DNA from 4 places in the Brevibacillus sp. BC25 genome. Region 1 is predicted to be linked to each of the others. Evidence: riboswitches for the same ligand, from Rfam matches in the RefSeq annotation. Region 1 holds a riboswitch; each other region holds the start of a gene.
The links. Region 1 has a riboswitch for cyclic di-GMP ahead of PMI05_RS05235 (DUF5317 family protein). Riboswitches for the same ligand answer to the same signal wherever they lie in the genome.
Positions count from the first base shown of each region.

Region 2: it holds a riboswitch for cyclic di-GMP, as region 1 does, so the genes downstream of both, PMI05_RS14675 (aldehyde dehydrogenase family protein) here and PMI05_RS05235 (DUF5317 family protein) in region 1, are expected to answer to the same signal.
Region 3: it holds a riboswitch for cyclic di-GMP, as region 1 does, so the genes downstream of both, ggt (gamma-glutamyltransferase) here and PMI05_RS05235 (DUF5317 family protein) in region 1, are expected to answer to the same signal.
Region 4: it holds a riboswitch for cyclic di-GMP, as region 1 does, so the genes downstream of both, PMI05_RS18705 (methyl-accepting chemotaxis protein) here and PMI05_RS05235 (DUF5317 family protein) in region 1, are expected to answer to the same signal.

Region 1 covers NZ_AKIX01000023.1:28,609-31,724, forward strand. The annotation lists gene carB (carbamoyl-phosphate synthase (glutamine-hydrolyzing) large subunit) at 1-586, shown strand, start outside; gene argF (ornithine carbamoyltransferase) at 531-1,502, shown strand; cyclic di-GMP riboswitch class II at 1,595-1,676, shown strand; gene PMI05_RS05235 (DUF5317 family protein) at 1,933-2,484, shown strand; gene PMI05_RS05240 (HD-GYP domain-containing protein) at 2,468-3,116, shown strand, end outside.
Region 2 covers NZ_AKIX01000050.1:28,434-31,549, reverse strand. The annotation lists gene PMI05_RS14675 (aldehyde dehydrogenase family protein) at 1-1,427, opposite strand, end outside; cyclic di-GMP riboswitch class I at 1,513-1,598, opposite strand; gene PMI05_RS14670 (methyl-accepting chemotaxis protein) at 1,775-2,719, opposite strand; gene PMI05_RS14665 (hypothetical protein) at 2,744-3,116, opposite strand, start outside.
Region 3 covers NZ_AKIX01000033.1:7,642-10,757, forward strand. The annotation lists gene ggt (gamma-glutamyltransferase) at 1-1,433, opposite strand, end outside; cyclic di-GMP riboswitch class I at 1,615-1,703, opposite strand; gene PMI05_RS09810 (SET domain-containing protein) at 1,953-2,570, shown strand; gene PMI05_RS09815 (glutamine--tRNA ligase/YqeY domain fusion protein) at 2,650-3,116, shown strand, end outside.
Region 4 covers NZ_AKIX01000067.1:18,964-22,079, reverse strand. The annotation lists gene PMI05_RS18710 (formate--tetrahydrofolate ligase) at 1-1,082, shown strand, start outside; cyclic di-GMP riboswitch class I at 1,221-1,321, shown strand; gene PMI05_RS18705 (methyl-accepting chemotaxis protein) at 1,394-3,116, shown strand, end outside.

The DNA.
Region 1 (3,116 bases):
TGCAGTCGTCAAGGCGCCAGTCTTCTCCACGATCAAGCTGAACGGCGTAGACCCGGTACTAGGTCCAGAGATGAAATCGACGGGCGAAGTTCTCGGCTTGGGGCATTCTTTCGAAGAGGCAGCAGGAAAAGCCTTTGCTTTCAAAGACAATTTGTACGGCGACTGGCAAAAAGGTCAGGTGGTCATGATTTCTCTGGCAGATGGAGATAAGCAGGACGGCGTAAGAGAATCGATTGGACAAATGCAAGCAGACGGTGCCAATCTGGCGGCAACTCCGGGAACAGCCGAGTGGCTGACAGCCGAAGGAATTGTCGTGAAGCATGTCGTCGCAGATGAAGAGGCGTGGATCGAGCTGTTGCAAAAGGAAGAAGCGGCCTTCGCTCTCGTTACTGCGACGAAAGGCAATCGTCAGGGCCGGACAGGATTTGCTCTGCGAAGCCGTATGGTACAACAAGGTGTGCCATTGTTCTCTGCTGTCGATACGTTCGAGTTATACGTGAAGTCTATTATGAAGAAAAGAGGTGGCTCGCATGCAGCCAGTGAAGATATTGGAACACTTTCAAAACTTACCGTTACAAAAGCATAAAGGAAAAGATTTCTTACGGGTCGATGAATTCAACGGGGAGGAATTGATGGAGCTGCTCCATCTGTCTGCTCACGTCAAGCAATTACAAAAGCTGGGACAGCCATTCCAGCCTTTGCAGGGCAAGACGTTAGGGATGATCTTTGACAAGGCTTCGACCCGGACGCGTGTCTCCTTTGAAGTAGGGATGCATCAGTTGGGCGGCTTGGGGATGTTCATGAGCGGAAAAGAGCTGCAGCTCGGACGCGGGGAGCCGATCAGCGACACAGCGAAAGTTCTCTCTCGGTACGTGGATGCCATCATGATTCGCACCTTTTCCCACTCTTATGTAGAAGAGCTAGCCGAGCACGCGTCGATCCCCATTATCAATGGCTTGACCGATCTGTACCATCCGTGTCAGGCGTTGGCTGATTTGCTTACGATCTGGGAGCATAAAGGCAAGCTGAAAGGAGTCAAGCTCGCCTATGTAGGAGACGGCAACAACGTGGCGAATTCACTGGTGCTGGGCGCAGCTTTGCTAGGTCTGGATGTGCGGGTGGCGACTCCAGCAGGCTACGAAATGGATGCAGCAATTGTCGCAAAAGCTACAGAATACGCGAAACAAAGTGGTGGAAACATGATGGTGACCACCGATCCGACAGAGGCTGTCATGGGGGCAGATGCTGTATACACGGACGTTTGGACTAGTATGGGTTTTGAAGAAGAAAATGAGGTGCGATTGAAAGCATTTGCCGACTATCAAGTGAACGAAAAATTGGTAGCAGCGGCAGATCGTGATTATCTCTTCTTGCACTGCTTGCCAGCACATCGTGGAGAAGAAGTGACAACGGGAGTCATCGACGGATCGCGATCTGTCATTTTCGATCAGGCTGAAAATAGATTGCACGCACAAAAGGCGATATTAGCGGCGCTGGTGTGAACATAGTTCTAGTTAAATAGAACTAGCTGTAATTAAATCGAATAGACTATGAATCTATGATTGCCGAATTTTGTCACTTATGTGTAAAATAAAGGTAGGAAAGAAGCAAAGAAGTACGGACTGTATCTGGTCGCTTGGTCCGTATGGAGCCAGTAGCGAATCCAACCTTTTCCATAATGGAAAAGGAAAGAGGAGCAGGGGCTGTACTTGGTCGCTTGGCCTCTGCATCACGGACAGTAGCGAAGCCAGCTTTCTCCACTATGCCTGAAGGGGGGAAAAGAAAATGAAAAAATGGTTCGCGGCAATTATGATGGTGGTTGCAATCGTAGCAGCTACTTCTGCTAACTTCCATATTGGATAATAAGCGTATTGGAGAAACAAACACCGCTTGGCTGAGTGGTGTTTTTTCTTCAAGCTTGGAGGAAACAACATGCTATTGGATGTAATTGCCCTATCTTTTCTCGTGGCATTGCTGCGAGGGGGAAGAATCAAGGAATTTCCTAAATTCAATCAAATAAAACTTCTTATCGTTACCATATTGCTGCAGGCTTGTGCAGTCATCTTCCCTACGATCGGTGGCCTTTTCATATCGATCGCGTATGTGTTTATTTTGGCTTTCCTCGTTTTTAATCGAGAATTTGAAGATATGCGGATATTTTTAATCGGCTGGTTTCTGAATGCGATTGCAATTTGGTCTAACAATGGAAAAATGCCAATCGATTTAGTCCAAGCAGCAAAGCTTCCTTATGATTTAGAACCAGTTGTAAACGGAACGAATTTCAAGCATAGTGTATTGACGGAAAGTTCGAATTTTCCATTTTTGACGGATGTCATTTACATGCCATCTATCATTCCTCGGATTATTAGCATCGGCGATATTTTTATTATGTTAGGCGCCTTTTTACTTGTTCAGCGATTGATGAATAAACCTATTTCATTACTACAACTTCGCGAAGGTAAAAGTTATGCGACAAAAAACTAATTATGCGGTTTGGATAAAGGGGATTGTTGTACAGGTTGGATTTGTCATTGCAGCAATCTATATTTTTTACACATCTTCATCTGAATGGACTGCTCGTGAGCATTGGGGGGTATTATCTACCTATACCCTCCTGACTATTTTCTCCTGTTTTGCTCCCGTGCGTATATCGAATACGATTTTAACAGTGAACAATGCTGTAATCTTTTCGGGTATCTTGTTGTACGGAGTATGGGTCGGAGTATGGGCTGCTGTTATTGAATCTTTAATCATTGCTTTCCTGGTAAGGTTTAATCCGCTAAAAGCTATCATTAATATCGGGCAATTGTTAATGACTATATGGACAGTAGCTTTTTTGAAGGATTGGATCGAGGGCTTCGGAACCGTTTCTCTCATTATTAGCGATTTGTTTTTGGCTGTTGTGTATTGGTTTGTGAACCTGATTTTATGTGGATTGGGTATCTCCTATTTTCATCAAATGACTTGGGCGCGAACCGTAAAGATGATGGCAAAAGGCTTTACCTCGACTTACTTGCTGCTTTTAATTCTAGCCGGAGTAGGTTCACGGTTAGTAGAGTCATATGGCCCGCTAACACTAATTCCTATGATGATTGCGTTTATTACGATCAGCTACG
Region 2 (3,116 bases), on a different contig from region 1:
ACCGAAATCCATTTCAGCGTAGTAAACTCTTCTAGGCTCCATTGACCATTCAAGCGTCCCAATCCGGAATGCTTTTCACCGCCGAACGCCACAATTGGTTCGTCATTGATCGTTCCATCGTTGATATGAATCATGCCGGTCTCGATGCGCTTGGCCATCTGTGCACCTCTCTCCAGATCGCGGGTATGAATCGCCCCGGACAATCCAAATGGTGTCTCGTTCGCCATGCGAATTGCTTCTTCCTCGGAAGCAAACGACATAATGCAAACAGCCGGACCAAACAGCTCTTTGGATGCAATCGACATGTCTGTGGTCACTCCTGTCAATACGATCGGCTCGACCACGTTGCCTTTTACTTCCCCTTTCAGTGCAGGAACGGCCCCTTCGCGTATCGCCTCATCGATCGTTGCCATCAGGTTGGTGACTTGCCGTTGATTGATCAACGGACCGATTACTGTGTCAGGATCATTTGGGTCGCCAACCTTGAGTCCAGATACTTTTTCCACATACAGATCGAGGAATTTATCGTATACATCTTGGTGAACCAGAACCCGGTTAGCCGACATGCAAATCTGACCTTGGTGGGTAAAGCGGCTGAATACCGCTGCATTGACGGCATACTGTAGATCCGCATCCTCCAAAACAATCAGTGCACTATTGCCGCCCAGCTCCAAAATCGCCTTTTTGAAATGCTTCGCTGCCACTTGCGCGATATGGCTTCCTACTTGGCTAGAGCCTGTAAACGAAAGGATGCGCGGAATCGGATGGGAGACAAAACCATCGCCAATTTCAGCAATATCCGTCACAACAACGTTGATCAAGCCTTTGGGCAAACCTACTTCTTCAAAAATTTTCGCGATGAGAGTGCCACCCGTGATTGGCGTGTGCTCATGCGGTTTTAGGACGACACCGTTGCCCGCACCAAGAGCTGGAGCTACGGACTTCATCGACAGATAGAACGGGAAGTTGAACGGACTAATGACACCGACAACTCCTACGGGAATCCGATACAAGCGATTTTCTTTTCCGTCTACGGGAGAAGGCAGAATTTTTCCTTCCATGCGTACCGGGAACGTAGCCGCCTCGCGAATAATATCCTTCACAAGCCCGATCTCAAAAAATGCCTTCAGTCGGGTTCCACCCAATTCACGAATGATGATCTGAATGATTTCTTCTTCATTCTCTTCGATATAGTGAACAGCACGCTCCAACATTCGGGATTTGGTATAAGCATTCACTTCATCCCACTCTTTTTTCGCGTCGGCTGCCGCCTTGTAAGCCGCGTCGATATCCTCCAAATTTGCCATTTTGAATTCTGCGATGACTTCCCCGTTGTAAGGGTTGATATCTTGCAATGTCTTCGCGCCAAGTCCGTCGCGCCACTCCCCATTGATGTACTGCTTGTCCAGTGTTTGAAGGATTGACATGCTTTAACCTCTCCCTTTTGTAAAGTAAATAGGCCCCCTTCGCATGAAAGGAGCCGTAAAACTAAAACAGCAAAATACACTGCTAGTCGGCAACCCGGCTGCCATCGTAGCGTGTACATTAGGCCCGTGGCTTTGCGTCCCCAATTTTCAGTGGGTTTGCCCATTCATAGCGAATGCTGATAAGATTTTGTCGAAAAAAGGAAAGATATGGAGAATCCTACTTTGATTATAGTACTCCATTTCGAATAGTCAAACGAAAACATGTAAATATTTCGTGAAAGGAAGTGAATAAATACCAAAAAGTCCGCATCGCTTGGATACGGACTCCTGATTCTTCCTGCTCATACTCACAATAACGATTTGACATCCTTTACACTCATCGCGAGCTTTTGCTCTACTGCGTTGGCGTCCCTCACGTGCTTGGCCAAGCCTTCATTCAGTTCTTCCAGCAAGCCCTTCGCATCACTTACCTGCTGGGACACATCGTCAGCAAATCGCTTTTGGTGCGCGATGATTTCCATCACACCTGACACTTCGACGTTCAGTGCCTGGAAAGCGTTCACGATCTGATCTGTCTTCTGTGCAGCATCCTTGCTGATGGAAAGCCCGCCTTTGATCGCACTGCTGCTTTTTTCACTGTTGGACAATGCTTCTTTTGTTTCTTCCTGAATCTTGCCAATCAGTTCTGCAATGGTCTTGGTCGAATTCGCTGTCATCTCGGCCAGCTTCCGTACCTCATCCGCTACGACAGCAAAGCCTCTGCCTTGTTCACCCGCACGTGCCGCTTCTATCGCTGCATTCAGGGCGAGAAGGTTGGTCTGATTCGCAATGTCACTGATCACCTTAACGATACTCGTAATTTCCGAAGAGCGCTCTTCCAAGCGGCTCATGGACTTGGACGTATGAACCGATTCTTTGTCCAGCAGGCTCATGACTTCCACAACGTCCGTCATTGCTTTCTTACCTTCATCTGCACGCGCTACCGATTGTTTACAGATGTCCGTCAAGCGCTCTCCTCGATCCGACAGTTGGCTCGCAGATTCATCATCCCGCTCGTTAATGACCTGGATATTATCTACGACACGCTTCATCCTCGTCACCAATCGCACCGTTTGCTCGGATTCGGCGTTCATCGCTTGGTTCGAAGTGAGAATCGCACCCATCTGTTCGTAAATACCGCGAAGCTCATGTTTCCAAGCGTCTTGGTGGCCTGCCATTGTGGTTGTGGGAGTTGCCACTGTCGTCGCTGCTGTCTCTTTTTCTGCTAGGCCTTTGTCTTTTTTCCAAAACATCCGCTTCTCTCTCCTTTGTACCCATCAATTGTCACCTCGGCGGCTATATACGCGGGACTCGATTATTCCCGGATGTTGTTTCGCCAAGCTCAGCAAGTTTTCCAAGAAATAATAGTGACCCTCCAAGAGCTCCACGTCTTTACGCTCAAAATGCTTCGCCTGCAAATACTGCTGCATTTCCAAAGCATAGCGCTCCAGTTTATCGTGAAAATCGTTGGCACGAAGCATTTGCTCCACTTCTGGATATTCTGTTTTCAGGCGACTGATCTCGCTGTATACACGCCCACCCTCCAGAATCATCTGGTAGGCCGTACGCTCAAGCGTAGCTGTCGTAGCTGCCTCCTGCTCCTCACGCTCCTCGCGCAAAGCTGCCAAGTACGTGATAAAATGGTAGACA
Region 3 (3,116 bases), on a different contig from region 1:
ACGAGAGCGGCTTGCGTTTGCGGTTGTCCTTCTCCCCCTTGTGTTCCGTAGAGAAGATAAGGCTTGTCCCCTTTAAAGAGCATAGCTGGGTTAATTGTGTGGAAGGTGCGTTTTCCTGGTTCCAAGTGATTGATGTGTTTGGGATCCAAAGAGAAATAGCTTCCACGGTTTTGCAAAAGGATGCCCGTATCTTTCGCTACGATGCCGGAACCCCAGTCAAAATAGTGACTCTGAATGATGGACACTGCATTTCCATCTTTGTCGACGATCCCGAACCAGGTTGTATCGCCTTTTGGATCAAGCGGTTCTACGGATTTAGCTGCCTGCTTCATATCAATGCGCGCTGCTAAATCTTTCCCGTGCTGCTTGGACAACAGCTCATCCACAGGGATATCCACAAAGGCAGGGTCAGTCAGCCATTTGTCGCGGTCAGCAAAAGACTGTTTCGTGGCTTCCACAATCGTGTGATAGTAATCGGGTGTTCCTTCACCCATGCTCTTGAGGTCAAAATTGTTCAAAACATTAAGAATAGAGAGCGAAGCCATGCCTTGGGAGTTAGGCGGAACGTTGTACGCTTTATAACCGCGGTAGTCTACCGAAATTGGATCTGCCCAAGTGGAGGTGTGCTTCTCAAAATCTTTCAACGTGAGCAATCCGCCGTTGGCTTGCATGTCTGCTACGATTTTTTTAGCAACTTCTCCTTTATAAAAACCGTCAGCACCTTTTTTTGCTATGATTCGCAAAGTATTGGCAAGATCCTTTTGTTTGAGAATTTCGCCTGCTGCATAGGGATCGCCGTTTGGCTTCAGGAATGTTTTGCGGAAACCATCAAAACGTTGAAGATTCTTCAAGTCATTGTCAGTTGGATCTGTGGCGTATTTCGTCCAATATACTTGGTTGGGGGAGACTGGATATCCGTTCTGGGCGTATCCAATGGCAGGCTCAAGCAGTCTGTTCCATTGAAGCTTACTGTTGCCCATGCTTTTATGGGCGTAGTTATACGCCTCCCACCAGCCGGAGACGACACCAGGGACAGTGTTTGCCGATTCATAACCGCGGGACGGGATTTTTTCGTAGCCTTTGTTTTTGTAATAGTCGATGGTTGCCTTTTCGCCTGCGCGACCACTGCCGTTCAGCGCCTTCAGCTCTTTTGTTTTGGCATTGTAGATGAGCCAGAAGTTATCTCCACCAATGGTTGTGTAATGAGGATAGACGACAGCTAATGTGGAAGCGGCTGTAATAGCAGCATCTACTGCATTTCCACCGTCTTCCAATGTCTTCAGGGCCGCAGCCGTAGCCAGATAGTGAGGAGTTGTCACCATTGCGTTCGGTGACATCGATGTTGGACGGTTAGCAGCTTGTGCCCCAGAGAATGTTGATAGCCCGATGACAGCAGTCAGCGCGACGGTCGAGAGTTTCTTCCAGAATGACATTCCTATGAAACCTCCTTCATGATGAACAGAATAATGATTCATTAAACCGGCTATCCGCTGTTGCCTCACCTCCTTTAAAAACTAAAAGTACACAAACATACAAAAATAGACAAAAATAGACATTATGAGCGCGAAAAAAGACCAATGATATAGGATCATTGGTCTCGTCCTACATCAATACTTCGGTAGCTGGCAAGCGTGTCCGCTGTTGCGGAGGTAGCCCCTGTAGCTTTGCGTCGCCGGATTTCCCCGGGTATGCCGTTTCGATATCAATGGATGAAGTAGAAAATTGACACAGATACTGATTCGATCGTTGTGGGAAAATGTTCCTAAAACTCCGTTTGCCAATAATATAGACTATTTACCATTTGTGGTAAATAAGAAAAAATATTTTAATCCAGAAAAATAGTGAGAAATGTTATGGGGAAGGTTGTTTTTCGCAGACATTCACACACCTCCTGGGGCTGAACTGCTTATGATGATAAAAAGGCACATTCGCCAAGGAGTGAAACAAAGACCATGATGCATCCCGATACAGAATTGCGCTATATCAACGATGAGATCGGGTACGGTGTGTTTGCGACAAGGTTTATCCCAAAAGGAACGATTGTATGGGCACAGGATAATTTGGACCAGGTATTGGACCCTGTATTTGTGGAAAGACTTGACTCATTACGAAAACAGGACGTACAAAAATATTCGTTTAAGAACCAGTTCGGAAAGTACATTCTTTGTTGGGATAAGGCAAGGTACGTGAACCACAGCTTTCATGCGAATTGTGTGCCGACCATGTATGACCTGGAATTGGCTGCACGGGATGTATTGCCGGGTGAAGAGTTGACTGATGATTATGGGACGTTGAATCTGGATGAACCTTTTGATTGTTTGCCAGAGTCCGACACGGACCGCTCCCGCGTAATGCCCGATGACTTGCTTCGGTATTACCCGCAGTGGGATCGGATTGCTGCGGAAGCATTCCAACGTTTCAATCATGTTGAACAGCCTTTGCTGCATCTGATTTCCCCGAAGCATCTCGAAACGATTCGTGGGATCACGGAGCAGCGCTTAGCCATTGATTCTGTCATTCATCTGTATTGCAGGTCACAATGGCAAACGAGGCAGCAATGGAAGACGTGAGCGGGTCGGTCAACGACCCGATTTTGTTGAACTCTGGGTAGAGAATCAGTATTATGGAATGTAAAGGTGAAGTGAAAGGTTGATTTCATTGGAAAACAAGGTAGCGGCATCCAATTTTATCCGCAATATCATGATTGATGACTTGCAAGAGGGCAAAGTAAAGGAAATCATTACCCGCTTTCCCCCAGAACCGAACGGGTATCTTCATATTGGACATGCAAAAGCAATCTGCCTCAACTTTGAGTTGGCACGTGAATTTTCCGGCAAGGCCAACCTTCGATTTGACGATACCAATCCGGTAAAGGAAGACATCGAATACGTAGAGGCCATCAAAAGGGACGTTCAATGGCTGGGTTTCGAATGGGACGGGCTGTTTTTTGCATCTGATTACTTTGAAGAGATGTACAACCGTGCGGTGCTGTTGATTAAAAAAGGTTTGGCTTACGTAGATGATCTGTCTCCTGAAGACATGCGTAAAATGCGTGGAACATGGACAGAGCCAGGCACAGATAGTCCGTTCCGTAACCGATCTGTGGAGGAAAACCT
Region 4 (3,116 bases), on a different contig from region 1:
TTACGACCGCGTCGGAAATCATGGCGATTTTATGTTTGAGTGAGAATCTAGCAGACTTGCGCGAGCGGTTGAACCATATCATTATTGGCTACGATTTCGATGATCAGCCAGTACGGGCAGAAGAAATCAACGCGGTCGATGCGATGTGCGTTCTCTTGAAGGAAGCGATCAAGCCCAATCTCGTACAGACAATCGAGGGAACTCCGGTCATCATTCACGGCGGACCTTTTGCCAATATCGCGCATGGGTGCAGTAGCGTGATCGGAACCAAGATGGCCTTGAAGCTGGCGGATTACGTCGTAACAGAGGCGGGCTTTGGTGCGGATCTGGGAGCGGAGAAGTTCTTTGACATCAAGTGTAGAAAAGCAGGTCTGACTCCATCGGCTGCTGTCGTGGTCATTACGGTTCGTTCGTTGAAATACAACGGCGGGGTAAAAGTACCTGACCTCGCAGTGGAGAACTTGTCTGCTCTGGAAAAAGGCTTCGAAAACGTCAAGCGCCATTTGGAAAACCTGCAGAAGTTCGGTGTGCCAGCAGTGGTGGCTATCAATCATTTTGCGACGGATACCCAGGCAGAGGTCGATGCCGTAGTTGCGCTGTGCCAAGCGGCCGGAGCCGAAGCGGCTCTGTCCAAAGTGTGGGCAGAAGGAGGAGCAGGCGGTGTCGAGCTGGCTGAAAAAGTGACTCGTGCAGCAGAGCGACCTTCGTCCTTCCGATTCTTGTATGAGGAAGACCTTAGCATTAAAGACAAGATTGAGACAGTCGTGAAAGAAGTATATCGTGGATCAGGGGTTGTCTTTTCGCCGCTTGCATTGAAAACGATGCAAAAGGTAGAAGAAATGGGCATGTCCCATCTGCCTGTGTGCATGGCGAAAACACCGTACTCCTTTACGGATCGCGCTGATCTGTTGGGGGCACCTGTTGACTTCACAATCCAAGTGAGTGAAGTGCGCATATCAGCAGGAGCTGGTTTTATCGTCGCACTGACCGGAAGCTTGGTTACGATGCCAGGCCTCCCGAAAAAGCCGGCTGCGGAATCGTTATATGTAGACGAGGATGGGCAAGTGATCGGATTAAGCTAATCAAAAAAGTTTGACAAAAAGCTGACAACTGTAAAAGGTTGTCAGCTTTTTTTCCATTTCGAGGTTTATTGGCGGAAAGTTATGGGAAATGAAAGGTGAGATTGAAAAAATGTGGACCTTAATTGAAAAAACAACAAGGAATGACAAAGGCAAACCTGCTGAAAGGCAGGGACGCAAAGCCACGGGTCTAAGGACGGAAGTCAAATGACTTTCGCAGCTAGGACAGCCGGGTTGCCATACCGTAGTCATGATGGACTGTCGGTGGGCAGTCTTTTTTTTGTTGAAAAAAGAGAAGGGAGAAGTGATTCGGTATGAGAAATAGTTTGAAGAATAAGCTAATTATCGTTTTGTGCCTGCTGTTGGTTATTAGTTTGGGTACGGTTTGCGGTGCAAGCTATTGGAGTGCTTCCAATCTTTTAGCAGACAGTCTGGACAAAGAAGCTGAGTTGTCAGCTAGCAATCTCTCGATTCGTATCGATGGTTTCTTTCAAGAGAAAATTGAGATTGTAAGTACGATCGGAGGGTTGATGTCGGCTGATCAAAATGTCGAATTCGACCTGAAACTCATTCAAGAAGCCCAAAAGAAAAACCCCGAGTTTGAGACGTTCTTCTTTTCGCATGACTTAAGTGGTAAGAAAGTGATCAATTTCATGGGAGAAGTGACCGACATTTCGGATCGTCCGCATATTAAGGAAGCTAGTAAAGGGGAAGGGAAGGTTGTTGTCTCCGAGCCAGTCATTTCGAAGCGGACAGGGAATAACATCGTGACCCTTGTCGTTCCATTGATGAAGGACAATCGTCAATACGGTTATATCGGTTCTACTATTCCTATCAATGAAATCCAAAAAAAGGTGTCCGAAGAGAAATTTGGCGAATTTGGCTACGCCTTTTTAGTAAGCAAAACAGGAACATTTATTTATCATCCGAATAGCGAGTACATTCTGAAGGAATCGATTCTCGACATGGGTATTCTTGAGCTTCAGACTGCTTTTGAAGATATCAAGCAAGGGAATCATGGAATCGCCCAATATATATACGAGAATACAGAGCGATTTGCTTCCTATTCTCCTACCAGTTTGAACTGGGGCGTATACATCACTGCACCCGTAGCGGAGCTGCATGCGCCTGTCGATCAACTGTCAGTCCGATTGATGGTTATTTCCCTCATCGTATTGGCAATTGGGGTTGTCCTCGTTTATTTCTTGGCTGTACGCATGGTGAAACCAATTGAGCGTCTGAACCACGCAGTAAATGTAGTGGCGCAGGGGAACCTGAAAGAGACCGTAACAGTTGATGGAAAAGACGAGATTGCCGTTCTGTCACGTGACTTTAACCAGACCGTATCGCACTTGAAAAATTTGATCGAAGACGTATCTCTATCGTCTGATCAAGTACAGCGGTTTAGTCAGGAAGTATCCGAAGGCATTAAACAAGCGACGGAAAACATCAACCAAATCGGTTCGTCTATTGCACAGATTTCTGAGGGAGCAGAGGCGCAGGCCACTAGCTCGCAGGATGTCGCGTTGTCTATGAATGACATGGCAGCAGGAATCGTGAAAATCGCGGAGACGTCTGCACATGTTTCAGAAGCTGCCCAGATAGCAACAGAGCAGGCAGAACAAGGAACTGCTGTGGTAGAGCAGGCAGTTCGCCAGATGGGAAGCATTGGCGAGGGAACATCGAAGGCGACAGTAGCCATCGAGCAGCTCAACAATCGTTCCAAAGAAATCGAAGGCATTCTCGATACGATCAGTCAGTTGACCTCGCAAATCAATTTGCTTGCCTTGAACGCTTCGATTGAGGCAGCACGTGCCGGCGAGCATGGACGTGGGTTTGCTGTAGTTGCCGGAGAGGTGAAAAAACTGGCGAACCAATCCGAAGAATCCGCATCCAAAATTGCGATGCTGATCGGGGAAATCCAGCAGGATACTCATCATGCGGTAGAGGTCATGACCGCGGGCAACCAAAACGCACAGCAAGGTATTCAACTGGTCGAAGAGGTTCGCGAAATCTTCGGGCATATTTTGGAATCTT